Regions from separate parts of the Clostridium sp. DJ247 genome, predicted to be linked through region 2. Evidence: riboswitches for the same ligand, from Rfam matches in the RefSeq annotation. Region 2 holds a riboswitch; the other holds the start of a gene.
What was found. Region 2 has a riboswitch for lysine ahead of dapA (4-hydroxy-tetrahydrodipicolinate synthase). Riboswitches for the same ligand answer to the same signal wherever they lie in the genome.
Positions count from the first base shown of each region.

Region 1: it holds a riboswitch for lysine, as region 2 does, so the genes downstream of both, HGI79_RS05240 (aspartate kinase) here and dapA (4-hydroxy-tetrahydrodipicolinate synthase) in region 2, are expected to answer to the same signal.

Region 1 is NZ_JABAIW010000008.1:70,751-78,461, reverse strand. Features, by position in the region: gene HGI79_RS05245 (M18 family aminopeptidase) at 110-1,411, shown strand; lysine riboswitch at 1,746-1,941, shown strand; gene HGI79_RS05240 (aspartate kinase) at 2,115-3,317, shown strand; gene lysA (diaminopimelate decarboxylase) at 3,342-4,640, shown strand; gene HGI79_RS05230 (GH36-type glycosyl hydrolase domain-containing protein) at 4,765-7,711, shown strand, end outside.
Region 2 is NZ_JABAIW010000035.1:4,791-12,501, reverse strand. Features, by position in the region: gene HGI79_RS14315 (aspartate kinase) at 1-734, opposite strand, end outside; gene dapA (4-hydroxy-tetrahydrodipicolinate synthase) at 1,275-2,162, opposite strand; lysine riboswitch at 2,278-2,455, opposite strand; gene HGI79_RS14305 (diguanylate cyclase) at 2,650-4,038, opposite strand; gene cheB (chemotaxis-specific protein-glutamate methyltransferase CheB) at 4,080-5,111, opposite strand; gene HGI79_RS14295 (response regulator) at 5,136-7,370, opposite strand; gene HGI79_RS14290 (methyl-accepting chemotaxis protein) at 7,387-7,711, opposite strand, start outside.

The DNA.
Region 1 (7,711 bases), on a different contig from region 2:
TTAGTATTATAACATAACGTAGTATCTTTTTATTATTAAGAAAGTGAAATTTTGGTATACTTATATAGATAACCATGCCCGAAATTTAACTTAAAATGGAGGAGTAAGTATGAATGAAGAATTAGCAATGGCACAGGAGTTAATAGATTTTATTTATAAAAGCCCAACAGCTTTTCATGCTGTTGAATCTGTAAAAAGTATAATATTAGGTGAAGGCTTTATTGAGTTGAAGGAAGGAGAACGCTGGAGTTTAAAAAAAGGCGGAAAATATTTTGTAGTAAAAAATCAATCAGCTTTAATTGCTTTTGTGGTGGGAAAGGGTGAGTTATCACAAAATGGTTTTAGAATAATTGGAGCACACACGGATTCACCTGGCTTTAGAGTAAAGCCAAATCCAGATATGGAAGTAGAGGGAGCTTATATAAAATTAAATACTGAGGTCTATGGAGGGCCTATAATAAATACATGGCTGGATAGACCGTTGTCCATAGCGGGAAGAGTTACAATAAAGAGTAAGGATCCTTTTCATCCACAAATAAAGTTTATAAACATAAACAGACCACTTTTGATAATACCTAATTTGGCAATACACATGAATAGAAGCGTAAATTCCGGAGTTGAACTTAACAAACAAAAAGACATACTACCGTTACTCTCATTAGTAAACGAAAACTTTGAAAAAGGAAAATATTTAATTAAAACTATAGCACAAGAACTATATGTGGAAGAGAGTGACATACTAGATTTTGATCTGTTTCTATATGAATTTGAAAAAGGAAGTATCATGGGACTTAATGATGAGTTTATATCAAGTGGAAGACTAGATGACTTATCAATAGTATATTCAGGAATAAAGGCTTTAGTTGGAGCTGAAGCTGCAGAAAGTACTAATGTCATGGTATGCTTTGATAACGAAGAAGTTGGAAGTACTACAAAACAAGGAGCGGATTCACCTTTCTTATCAAGCACACTGGAGCGAATTATTTTAAGTGAAAGTACTAACAAAGAGGATTATTATAGAGCAATATCTAACTCATTTATGATTTCTGCTGATCTAGGTCATGCCCTTCACCCGAACTATGGAGAAAAGAGTGATCCTGTTAATAGACCTATAATTAATAAGGGACCAATAATTAAAGTAAGTGCAAGTCAAAGTTATACTTCTGACAGTGTTTCTAGTGCTATATATAGGAGTATCTGTGAAAGAGCGGGAGTTCCGGTACAAATCTTTGTAAATCGTTCTGATGAAAGAGGGGGATCTACTATTGGGCCTATATCTTCTAGTCATGTAAATATAAATTCAGTTGATATGGGAATGGCTATTCTGTCTATGCACTCTATTAGGGAGCTATGCGGAGTTAAGGATTATGTATACTCACTAAAATCTTTTAGCGAATTTTATAGAGCATAAGAGTGCTGAATATAAATAAACGCGCCCGAAATTTAACTTATACTCCGGGATATATTACCATGTTTCGTCACGTTAAATATTTTTAATTAGTCTAAAGTTCAAATTTGAGAAAAATCTAAGAACTTTGATAAACTCGCTATGCTCAAACATATCTAAAGTTCTAAGATTTTTTCTCAAATTTTCACTAGACTAATAAAAAAATATTTAAATGTGACTTCAACATTAGTAATATATCCCTACGTATAAGTTAAATTTAAGCTGCGGTTATCTATAAATAAATGTTGAAATGACTATGCATTTATGATAAACTAAAAATAATTTAATAGAGGATACTACCTAGGGTAGAGGTGCTGTAATTAATAGTACTTGTTTTTAGTCGGCGGACTGTGAGGAGCAAGGAAAGGAATTATAGCCGAAGAGAGTAGTTTGGCGAAACTACTGTCTGGCTTTGCATATAATATATGTAAGGTTGTCACTTAAGTACATATATAAAATCTTTGATTTTATAATGAGTGCTTGCTTTTCTTAAATTATAAAGAGAAGTTTCGTTACTGATTTATTTGAATTATTAACGAAGGTGGAGAGCTACAAAGGTACACGACGTTGCGTATGTAATTTTTTGTGCAGCAGAGGTGTTCCTTTGCTGCACTTATGTTTTATAAGAATATGTTTCTAAATATATGAAATTTTTAGGAGTGATATTATGGCAGTTATAGTCCAAAAATATGGTGGAAGTTCTGTTGGAAATATAGATAAAATAAAAATGGTAGCTGATACTGTTATAAAAAGGAAGCTTGCAGGAGATAGTATTGTAGTTGTAGTTTCTGCTATGGGAGATACTACGGATGATTTGATAGATATGGCTAATAAAATTACTGACAATCCTGATAAAAGAGAGTTAGATGCCCTTCTATCTACTGGAGAAATGATATCAAGTGCATTACTGGCTATGGCTATTAAGAGCTTAGGTCACGACGCAGTAAGCTATACAGCATACCAAATTGGAATAAAAACTACTGGACAATATGGTAAATCATTAATCGAAAGCATAGATGGAAAAAATATAAAGAAGAGTTTAAGTGAAGGGAAAATTGTTATAGTGGCTGGTTTTCAAGGAATTAACCATGAAGGAAACATTACAACTTTAGGAAGAGGTGGCTCTGATACTACGGCTGTTGCTATAGCTGTAAATCTTCATGGGGTGTGTGAAATATATACAGATGTTGATGGAATATATAGCGTTGATCCACGAAAATATAAAGAAGCAAAAAAGTTAGAACAAATAGATTATGAAGAAATGTTAGAGTTATCAAGTCTTGGAGCACAGGTAATGCATTCCAGATCTATTGAACTTGCACAAAAATATAACATACCAATATATGTTGGATTAAGTAATAGTGATACTAAAGGAACCGTTATTAGGGGGGTAGATAATATGAATATGGAAGGTAAACCAGTAACAGGGTTAGCAACAAGCGATGAAGATGTAGCTATAACAATAAAGGATATTCCGAATAACATAAACACACTTTCAAATTTATTCGAAAGTGTTGCAAGTAAGAGAATTAATATAGATATGATTAGCCAAACAGCACCAATAAATAATAAAGTTAATTTATCCTTTACTATTCCAAAAATTGATTTAAATGAAGGTCTACAAATTGTAAAAAAATATTGTAAAGATACAGAGCAAATAGCTATTGATGAAGATATAACAAAGTTTTCAATAGTAGGAATTGGAATGAAAACTACTTCAGGGGTGGCAGCAAGAATGTTTAAGCTGTTTAGTGAAAATGAAATACAGGTAAAAATGGTTACTACTTCTGAAATTAGAATTACCTGTGCCATTAAACAGGAAGATAAATTAAAAGCAATAAATATAGTAGCCAATGAATTCAATCTATAGTATTTTTTAAGGAGGAAATCTAGCATGAGAACAACCGGAAGTATGGAAATTAAAAATAATACCCTGTATGTAGGGGGAGTAAGCACAGTAGATTTAGCAAAGGAATTTGGAACACCACTGTATGTAATGGACGAAGAATTAATAAGAGATCAATGTAGAAGATATTATAAGGCTTTTAGAGTAGAAGAGGGTGTTAACAGAGTTGCGTATGCAGGAAAAGCATTTTTAACTTTAGCTATGTGCCAAGTTATCAATGACGAAGGTTTATGCCTTGATGTTGTTTCAGGAGGAGAACTATATACAGCTTGGAAAAGTGGTTTCCCAATGGATAAAGTATATTTTCATGGTAATAATAAAACTCTAGATGAAATGGAGATGGGAATAAATCTTCAAGTAGGAAGATTTGTAGTAGATAATTTTTATGAAATAGAAAAGATAAATGCTATTGCAAAAGAAAAGGGTATTAAACAAAAAATATTACTTAGAATAACACCTGGTATAGAAGCTCATACTCATGACTATATAAAAACAGGTCAAATAGATTCGAAGTTTGGATTTACTGTGTTAAATAATAATACTACAGATGCAGTAAAAAAAGCCTTAGAACTGACAAATATTGAACTAATGGGACTTCATTGCCATATAGGATCTCAAATATTTGAAACTCAGCCTTATGAAGATGAAGTAGAAATAATGCTTTCTATAGTAAAAAGTATTAAAGATGAAACAGGATATGATGTAAAAGAATTGGATTTAGGTGGAGGCTTTGGTATATATTACAAAGAAGGGGATTCGCCTAAAAAGCTAGAAGATTTTTGTAAAATTATACTAGATAAAGCTGAAGTAGTAGCGAAAGAACTTAATATAAAATTGCCTTCACTTGCTATAGAACCAGGAAGATCTATAGTTGGTAATGCTGGAATTACTCTATATACTGTAGGGTCTATAAAAGATATTCCAGATGTTAGAAAATATGTATCTGTAGATGGTGGTATGACTGATAACATAAGACCAGCATTATATAATGCTGAATATGAATGTATTATAGCTAACAAAGTTGAGGACAACTCTAGAGAGGTTGTCACTATATCAGGAAAGTGTTGCGAATCTGGAGATATTTTATTAACGGATGTGCAATTACCAGAAGCTAAAAGTGGAGATATATTAGCAGTACTAGCTACAGGAGCATATGGATACTCTATGTCAAACAACTATAATAAGATACCTAAAGCTGCTGTAGCTATGGTGAAAGAAGGAAAAGCCACTTTAATCTGTAGAAGACAGACTTTTGAAGAAGTTATAGAAAATGAAATATTAATATAATAAAAATACGCTGTGTAGAGTTTTCTGCACAGCGTATTTTTATTATATTAATATTTATATTTTCCTTTATAGTGGGAATAATAATCTAAGCACGAATTCTTTTTACATGAAAGGATGGATTTTTATGCTTTATATTATATTATTGGCACTAATTATATTGATAGCGGCTGTCTATATAATACCTAATAGAAACGAAAGAGATGAAGAAAACATAATGGAGGAAGTTCCAAGCTTAAAAATAAATAAGGAGGAACTCAAAAAGCATGCTATTGAGATATCTAATTATTCTAAGGTAACTAAAAGAACAAATTGCAGGAGGATGTTAATAAAAAGTTTAGATTCCAGTTACAGAAAAATACTTGATGGTTATGACTACCTAGATATAGAAGCTAAAAATAAAAATGAAGTTATTCAAGCTGCGGATTGGCTTCTAGATAATCTTTATTTAATCCAAAAGGAGTATAAGGATATAAGACACAACATGCCAGAGGAGTATTATAAGAAGCTTCCTGTCATAAGTAAAGGTAGCATGAAGTGTTATCCAAGAGTATATTATTTAGCTGTACAATTGGTAGCACACACTGATGGTAAAATTGATGAAGAAACTATAGAAACTTTTATAAATTCATACCAGAGTAATACTGTGCTTACAAGTGGGGAATTATGGGCCCTTCCTGCAATGATTAAAATAGCGCTAATACAAAATATAAGTAAAATAACAGATAGGATAGTCTTTATTCAAAAGGAAAGAAAAAAAGGAGACAGCATCGCAGAAAGAATTATAGATGCTTCCATTAATGAAAAAATAGAGGATGAAATTAAAAAACTATCTGCAGAGCAAATAACTTTTACTCCTAAGCTTATTGAAAGGTTATTGAAAGTAATAAGAGATAATGGAGTAGAAAATCCTATAGTTTATAAGTGGATAGATGAACTATTAGATAGTCAAGAAACTAGTGCAGAAAAAATAATTATTGTGGAACATCAGAAAGAAATATCATACCAAGCATCTATAGGAAACTCAATTAACAGTATTAGAGAAGTTGAGGCTATAAATTGGAGGGATAGCTTTGAAAAATTAAGTTATGTAGAAAATATCTTAAGAAAAGATCCACTACATATATATGAAGAAATGGATTTTCAATCTAGGGATTATTACAGACATTATATAGAAAGACTATCTAGAAAGATAAATATGCCAGAATCTTTTATAGCAAAAAAAGCTATTGAATGTGCAGAAGATGCTATGAATAACCATAGCTTAGAAGAATATAAGAAACATGTGGGATATTATATTGTTGACTATGGAGTACAGTGTTTAAAAAATAAGATAAAGTTTGATGAAGCTGGAATAAATACTATAGACAGTAAAGCTAGAAGTAAAAATGTTAGCTTTTATATAGGGAGTATACTTTTAGGAACAATAGTTTTAACTGCAGCAATAGTAAGCATAAGTTTCTACTATGATACAGCTCCTGTAATATGGAAATATATTATAGCAGCATTAATTATTTTAATACCTTGTAGTGAAATAATTGTATCTACCTTTAATTGGAATATAAGTAAAATTGTGAAACCTAGGTATATTCCAAAGATTGAATTTAAAGGTAGAATTCCAGAGGAGTTCAGCACCATAGTTATAATACCTACACTATTAGATGCAGAATTAAGAGTTAAGAATCTGATAAATGATTTAGAGGTTTATTATTTAGCAAACAAAGAAGAAAATTTGTATTTCGCGTTATTGGGAGATTTTAAAGATAGTGATAAAGAACATGAGGAAGAAGATGACACCATAGTGAAAACAGCCCTAGGTTTAGTAAAAAAATTAAATGAAAAGTATAGCAGTAGTGGAGAGGATATATTTTATTTCTTCAATAGATATAGACAATATAATTCTAAAGAAGGTATTTGGCTTGGCTGGGAAAGAAAGAGGGGTAAGCTTGTTGAGTTCAATAATCTAATTAGAGGAGACAAAGATACAAGTTACAATGTAATTAGTGGAGATATAAATAATTTATCTAAAGTTAAATATATTATAACTTTAGATGCAGATACACAGCTGCCAAGGGATAGTGCAAAAAAATTAGTTGGTGCTATGGCTCATGTACTAAACAGACCTTATGTAGATAACGCAAAGAAAAAGGTGATTAGAGGGCATGGACTAATGCAGCCAAGAGTCAGTGTAGGAAGCTTAAGCGCTAATAAAACTTTATTCTCTAGAATATTTTCTGGAGAAACAGGAATGGATTTATATACTAGTGCTGTATCCGATGTATACGAAGATTTATTTGATGAGGGTATTTTTACAGGTAAAGGAATATATGATGTAGATGTATTTATTAGTATACTTAAGGATGAAATTCCTGAAAATTCAGTATTAAGTCATGATCTACTAGAAGGATCATATACTAGAGCTGCATTAGTTACAGATATTGAATTAGTGGATGGATACCCAGCTTATTATAATTCAAGTTCAAAAAGACTACACAGATGGGTTAGGGGAGATTGGCAATTACTTCCTTGGTTATTTAGAAAGAGCCCATTGAATAGTTTATCTAAGTGGAAAATAGTAGATAACATGAGAAGAAGTCTTTTAGCGCCATCTATTATAATCTTAGTAATAGTATCATTGATTATATTTGAAAACCCAGATGAATGGCTTATAGTTGCCTTTATTGCATTACTGTGTCCCATATTTTTTGACGTATCGGAAATTGTAGTATCACCAATCAGAGGAATAAGTTTATCGGGAAAAATTAGCAGCTGGAAGATTGCTGTTGAACAGTTTTTTTTAATATTTTGTTTTTTACCTTATCAAGCATATCTGATGCTTGATGCTATTGTCAGAACTTTGTATCGATTATTTATTAGTAAAAAACATCTCTTGCAATGGCAAACAGCGGCAGATGTAGAAGCAAATTCAGGGCGAAAATTAAAAGATTTTTTAGCCTCTATGTGGATTGGCAGCTTAATAAGTGTATTTATAATATTTATGGCTCTAAGAAATTCTGAAGAGACTGTGATACTAATGCTTCCATCTTGTGTAATATGGTTTTTAAGTCCATGGA
Region 2 (7,711 bases):
ACTTTTGCTCCCATATAAGAAAGTTCTCTAAGCTCTGTATAAGTTACTACTTCTATAGGCTTAGGATTTTCTACGATGTTAGGATCTGCCATTAAGAAACCTGAAACGTCAGTCCAATTTTCATAAAGTTCTACTTCTAAACATCTAGCAAGTATAGCTCCAGTTACATCCGAGCCTCCTCTTGAAAAAGTTTTTATAGTTCCATCAGCTAATGCTCCATAGAACCCTGGTACAACTGCTCTTTCTACTCCTGCCAACCTTTCTTTCATAGCCTCTTGTGTAGCTTCTAAATCTAGGATTGAGTGCTTTTTAAATCGTATAACCTCTGCTGCATCTACAAACTCATATCCTAAGTAATCCGCTAGTATAAGTCCGTTTAAGTATTCTCCACGACTAGCTGTATAATCTGCAGAAGCTCCCTGTTCAATTTTCTTTTTTACCTCATCTAAATGTTGCTTTATATCTATTCTAACCTCTAATTCTCTCGCTAATTCAACGTATCTTTCCTCTATATGTTTAAAAACATCTTCAATAGATATACCATTTTGAGCATGTGCATGACATAAATACAGAAGATCTGTAATTTTATAATCCTTGCTAAATCTCTTACCTGGTGCTGAAGGTACAACATACCTTCTTTTTTCATCATCAAGAACTATTGCTTTTACCTTTCTAAATTGTTCACTACTTGCTAATGAACTTCCTCCAAACTTTGCTACAATTATATTATTCATTCTTAGCCCCCCATTGTACTTTGTAAATTAATCATAAAATTATTAATAAATATTATAAAATCCAAAATGTATTGTTACCACTGGTAGATTTGCCCTAGTTAAGATCTAATCTTATAATTTATATTGTTCAAGATTTTATAATTTAAAAATCCAATATATGTTTCGCTATGTTATATATTATACTGTCTTTAAATAAAAATCAACTGTTTTTTACCGACGAACATTTTACAGTAGTTTGTTTGCCATGTAAATGTTTTTTATATTATATTTACTACATTTTTAAATTTAATTCATAATATTATAAAAATTATACAAACAGCAATTTATCCACAATCATTATTTACTTACGAATTAAGCATGGAAAAGTGTGATAACAGCATATATTCTATATCTGTTATCACACTTTTTATATTTAACTATATTAAATATAAATATATAAGTATTTTAATATATTTTACTATGAAAATCCTCTATGATTCATAATTTAGTTTATACTAAGTACAGTTCGTCTTATATGTTTTTTGTAATATTATACCTATTCTATTCGCTTAATACAATGCCATATTCTTTCATAGAATCCATTAATATCTTCGCATTATCTTCACTCATATCAATTAGTGGCAACCTAAGTTGTCCAACATTCATACCCATAAGATTCATTGCAGTTTTAACTGGAATTGGATTAGTTTCTATGAATAGTGTGTTTATTAATCCATTCATTTTAAGCTGTAACTTTCTTGCTTCTTTAACATTACCAGCTAGATACTCTTTAACCATATTATGAGTATCTTTAGGTAATATGTTTGCAACTACTGATATTACCCCTTTACCACCAAGGGATAACACTGGAACTGTCATATCATCGTTTCCACTGTAAATATAAAAATCTTCGCCACATAATCTAGCGATTTCAGCTACCAGACTTATATCCCCACTTGCTTCTTTTACAGCTTTTATATTTTCAATTTTTGATAACTCAAATACAGTTTTAGGAAGTAAATTTAGTCCCGTTCTTCCTGGAACATTATAAAGAATAATAGGTAATTTTACACTATTAGCTATAGCTTTAAAATGCTCTATAACTCCTCTTTGTGTACTTTTATTGTAATATGGCGTAACTAAAAGTAATCCATCTGCTCCTACTTCTTCTGCATACTTACTCAATTCTATTGAATAAGCAGTATTGTTGCTTCCTGTTCCAGCTATAACAGGTATTCTTTTATTTACTCTTTTAACTGCAAACTCTATAGTTCTCTTTCTTTCTTCATCGGTCATTGTTGAAGCTTCACCTGTAGTTCCACAAATTATTATAGAGTCTGTATTATTTTCTATTTGCCAATCTATTAATTCACCTAATTTATCATAATCTATTCCGTTATCTTTATATGGAGTGATTAAAGCTACTCCTGATCCTTCAAATAAACACATATATAATGCCTCCTAAAATTATAATCATTAAATAACTTTTCCTTTAACAAAACAAAAACAGCCATGAGCAAAAGGTACTCATGACTGTTATATTTAAACATCACCTTTTGCCCCAACGTGATAAGCACTCCTTTAGAAAATTGGGCAATCTTCTAAAGACAGTACTATACTTATTAAGCATAGTCCCAATATATAAGCTTACAAAACCTATATATTTCGGCGGATGACCCTTTCATGTATATTTAACGAATAAATATACATTACTTATGACAACCGCGGCCTCTGTACCACATTGTTTATACGCATATTCACTTATTAATCTCTATTAACATATTAACTAGTTTACCAAATTACATTGTTATAGTCAATTATTTTTTTATACAAGATACTATTTTATTTATTATATTACAAATGCTATTATTATTCTTATATTAAGACTTATAAATCTAAAGTTAACCAATGTATAGTGCTTTACTTATGCCTACATCTAATAGGCATACTGTTGTTGTGTTCTATTATTTCTATTATTTTTCTTACATTCATACATTAGCTTATCTGCCTTTGTAACTAGTTCTCTAATACTTACAGGGTTTTCAGGATCAAAATATGCAACTCCTACACTCATAGATACCTTGAAAGGATAGTTATTTTTTTCATTAAATTTCCTCTGATTATTTATTAGCTTATTTACAAGTTCTTTAGCATCATGTTCACCCACACCTATAGATAAAACAGCAAATTCATCTCCACCTATCCTAGCTACTACGTCATTTTCACTAAAAGTATTTTTTAAAATATTTGATGTACCAATTAAGGCACGATCTCCTTCATCATGGGATAGGGTATCATTAATACATTTTAATCCATCAAGATCTATAAAAAATAATAACATTTCTCTTTTATTACGTTTTGCAAAACTAATTTTGTGTTCTACTAAATTAAAGAATCCTCTTCTATTGTACAATGCTGTAAGCTCATCTGTAACAGACTGGGTTTTTAATTTTTCAAGCAACCTTACTTTTTCAGTAATATCTCTAATAGACAAAAGATAAGCATCTCTACCTTCCCAATCCGTCTCTGTAATACACATTTCTCCAATAACGGGTGCTCTATCTACATATGTTATTGTAACTTCCTTAGTGAGGTTTTCAATTTCGTCAAAATCAACAATATTATATATTAATTGCTTGTATTCTTCACCCAGTAACTTACTTGCTGCAGGGTTAAGATATAACACTTCCTTATGATCATTGATTACTAGTAAAGCATCTGTGTTACTTTCAAGAATTGCTCTGTAGTTTTTTTCAAGTTTTTTTATAATATCAACTGCTCTTTTAAGTTCATTATTTGCATCTTCAAGCTCTTTAGTTTTTTGCACAGCATTTTCAAAGGTAGAAAGAAGTAAATCTATTATTTGTATTCTCTCCGAATTAATAAAATGCCTCTCTCCTTCAAAAAATACTTCAATACCCATTTCACTTATTTTATTTTTCCTTAATTCTATGTTTATAAGCATATGATGAATACGTGAAAGAAGAAAACTTTCCTTATATGGTTTTGTAATAAAGTTATCAGCTTTAACCTTAAGCCCTTTTATAACATCTCCTGGATCTGATAGTGATGTTAACAGTATTACTGGAATATGCTTTAATTTGCTATTTTCCTTTATTTTCTCACATAATTCATAACCATCCATCTTTGGCATAAGTATATCTGTTATCACTAAATCAGGCATATGGTTATTAATATATTCTAAAGCTTGTAATCCATCATTTACAATTACTACTTTGTAATCTATCTTTTCAAGAATAAATCTAAGTTGTTCAGCTTGAGTTAAGCTATCTTCAACAACTAATATTTCTGTGTTTTGGATCATGTTTATCCTCCTTATGCATAAATAAGAACCGTATTTATACTTTATACTTTTCCTAACAACTCTGCAATTTTTTCAGGTGAGAGAACATAGGTAGCTGCATCTATCTTTACTGCTTCTCCAGGCATACCATAAATTATAGAAGTTTCTCTATTTTGTGCTACTGTAATTGCGCCTTTATTCTTTAATAGCTTTAACTCTTCCACACCGTCTTTCCCCATTCCTGTAAGAAGAATTCCTATAGAATTTTCTCCATAATATTTAGCAACAGATCTAAATAGATATGAAACTGAAGGTTTCAATCCATTTTCTTTTTCGTTATCACTTAAAAATATCTGTCCATTGCCTATAACTTCCATATGAAATCCATCAGGTGCAAAATAGATATGCCCTGATAGTGCTTTTTCTCCTTGTTTGGCTATATGTATAGGATACTTTGTAGTTTGAGAAAGCCATTCCACAAGGCCATTTAAAAACCCAGGGGTTATATGCTGCACCACAAGTATAGGTACTTTAATATTCTCAGGAAGTTTAGAGAATATAGTTTGAAGCACAGGAGGACCCCCTGTAGATACTCCTATAACAGCTATTTTTATACTAGGCGAAGTATTCCTTACCCTAATGTCGTTTAATACACTAGATTGAATGTTTTTATGAGCCACTTTACGCTTTATAACTTTTACTTCTGACATGAGTTTAACCATATTAATAATATTTTGAGATACTTGTTGAAAATTAACATCTGCTACTCCTATTGGTTTTTCTATAACTGAAACAGCTCCTGCATCTATAGCTTGAAAAGTTTTACTCACATCTTGGGAATCAAACAGTCCAGTTACCACTATAATAGGTACAGGATTTGTTTCCATTATCCTTCTAGTTGCCTCAAATCCATTCATTCCAGACATATTTATATCCATAGTTATAATATCAGGTTTGCTTCTTTCTATAAACTTAATTGCCTCTTCTCCACTATTAGCCACTCCAATTACTTCAATATTTTCATCGGAATTTAATATATAGGTCATTAATTCCCGAATAGTAGGAGAATCATCAACTATAAGTACTTTAATCATATTTTACACTCCTACATAAAATTTTTATATTAATCTTTTTATAATTTCTAAAAGATTACTTTGTTGAAAATCACTTTTTACAATATATGCACTTGCTCCTACATCTATCCCTCGTTCCTTGTGTTCCATTGACTTAAGAGATGTTACTAGTATAACAGGAATCTCTGATAATTCACTATCCATTCTAATCTTTTTAGTGAGCTCAAAACCATCCATTACTGGCATTTCAACATCTGTTATTACCATATCAAATCTTTCGTTTTTTAATAATGTCCACCCCTGAAGTCCATCTACTGCAGTTTTAACTAAATATCCATGTGTTTCTAGGATATTTTTTAAAAGAGTTCTTGAGGTAATGGAATCATCTACCACAATGATAGATTTTTTTTCAATATTCTCTGTTACTCTATTTTTAATGATATTTGAAGCTTTATTTCCATACTTAATTGATGATTTTATCAAGTCTTGTACATCTAGTATTGGAACCACTTCTCCTGATCCTAGAATTGTTGCTCCTGAAATATTCCTAACTCGTTTTAACTGTTTGTTAAATCTTTTTACAAGCACTTCCTGCTCTATTACTACTTCATCAACAGCAAAAGCTATTCTCTTTTCCATATTATTAACCACTAAAATAGAAATACTATTATTTAATATATATTCTGATTCGTATTCTTGTATTTCTAATATATCTGTAAGGTAGACAATGGGTATAATACAGTTATCTATTATTACAGCATTATTGTTCTCTATTACCTTTATTTCATCCCTTTTAATTCTAATTACTTTTTCAACTTTGCTCGTCGGTATTATAAAGGTCTGTTTTTCAACTTTTACAATTATTCCTCTATTAGTAGAAATAGTTATTGGTAATATAATAACAAAGGTAATTCCCTTTTGCTTTTCACTTTGTACTGTTATTAAACCTTCAAGCTTTTGTATTTTTTCATGTACAATAGCAAGCCCTAATCCTCTACCAGAAATATCGGTAATAATATCACTGGTAGAAATACCGGATTTAAAAATAAGTCTTTGTGCATTTTCATCATCCATAATGTCAACTTCTGCTTGTGTTAGAATCTTATTCTTAACAGCTTTTTGTTTAAGTTTGTTAACGTCAACTCCTGACCCATCATCAGAAATTTCAATTTTTACTCTATTACCACTAACTTCAGTAACATTTATAGATATTCTTCCTTTTGAAGGTTTTTCTAGCCTTTTTCTTTCTTCTACGGTTTCAATTCCATGATCTATACAGTTCCTAATTATATGCATTATGGGTATCTTAATCTCTTCAAGAATACGTCTATCAATTTCTATATTCATTCCATTACTAATAAATTCAACTTCCTTCCCAATTTGCCTTGATAAATCTCTAATCATCTTAGGAAACATTTCTATTATGGAAGAAAAAGGAAGCAACATCATATCTTTTATATCTTCCATAAAGGTATCCATCATAGCTTCTATAGTTCTTTCATCATCTTCAGCTGCTTTAATCAAATGGTCTAAATTATTTTCTAGTATTTCAATATATGCATAATCATTTTCTTTTTTCCACAAATAAAGCAATTCCTTAATATTTTTGATTTCTTTAGTTCTCTGGATAGTTGAAAGCTTTGCATATAGCATTTCTTCCCCTTGAAGCAGCAAAGAATCTAATTTAGACTTAGAAACCCTAACAGTATCCCTAGTTTTATTCTCTATATCTTTTATACTGTTCATATCTTGAGCCTGGATATCCTTATGACCTATATTTAAGCTGTTATTCATAGATATATTATTCTTTATATCTATTTGATCTTCTATATTTAAGTCCACTTTTTCAGTGTTATCTATTTCAACGAAAACTTCTTTTTTTAAGTTTTTTGACTCTATCTTTTTTAATTCCTCAATTACTATAGAAATATCTTTAGTTTCGCTGTCTGATAATGAGAGAATATCTTCTATAGTGTCTACAGCTTTGTTAAGTATATCAAACATTTCGCTACTTAAAATTGACTTTCCTTTTTTAATATTAGAGAATATATTTTCTACATTATGACAAATAGTTTCAATTTCTCTAATATTTACTGAACGGGCTGCACCTTTTAAGCTATGAAATTCTCTGTGTATAGTTTCAATAACTGATTTTCTATCTTCTATTTGTTCCTTTTCTAACTCTATCATGGATAAAGAAATAGTTCTCAAGTGTTCATGAGCTTCTATGTTAAATGTGGAACGAAGTTTTTTAAAAAATTCAGCATCATTTATGTTCATATTTATTAAATCATCCTTAAACTTTATATTTTTCGGTTAACTGCTTAAGTCTATACCCCATTTCTTGAAGATTTCTAGTGGCTTCTTCTAATTGTTTCATACTGTCAAGATTTCGAATGCTTGCTTCATTTATACCTTCCATTGCTATTGCAACTTGATCCATACCCACTAACTGCTGCTGGCTAGAAGCTTCTATCTGAATAGCTGCTTGTGCTGATATAGTTATATTTTCCATAAGATTTTGTATAGCTTGCCCAGCTTCTGCCGCTTTTTCCATGCCTACATCAACAAGCTTTATCCCTTTTTCCGTAGTCATAACAGCCTTATTTGTAGCTTTCTGT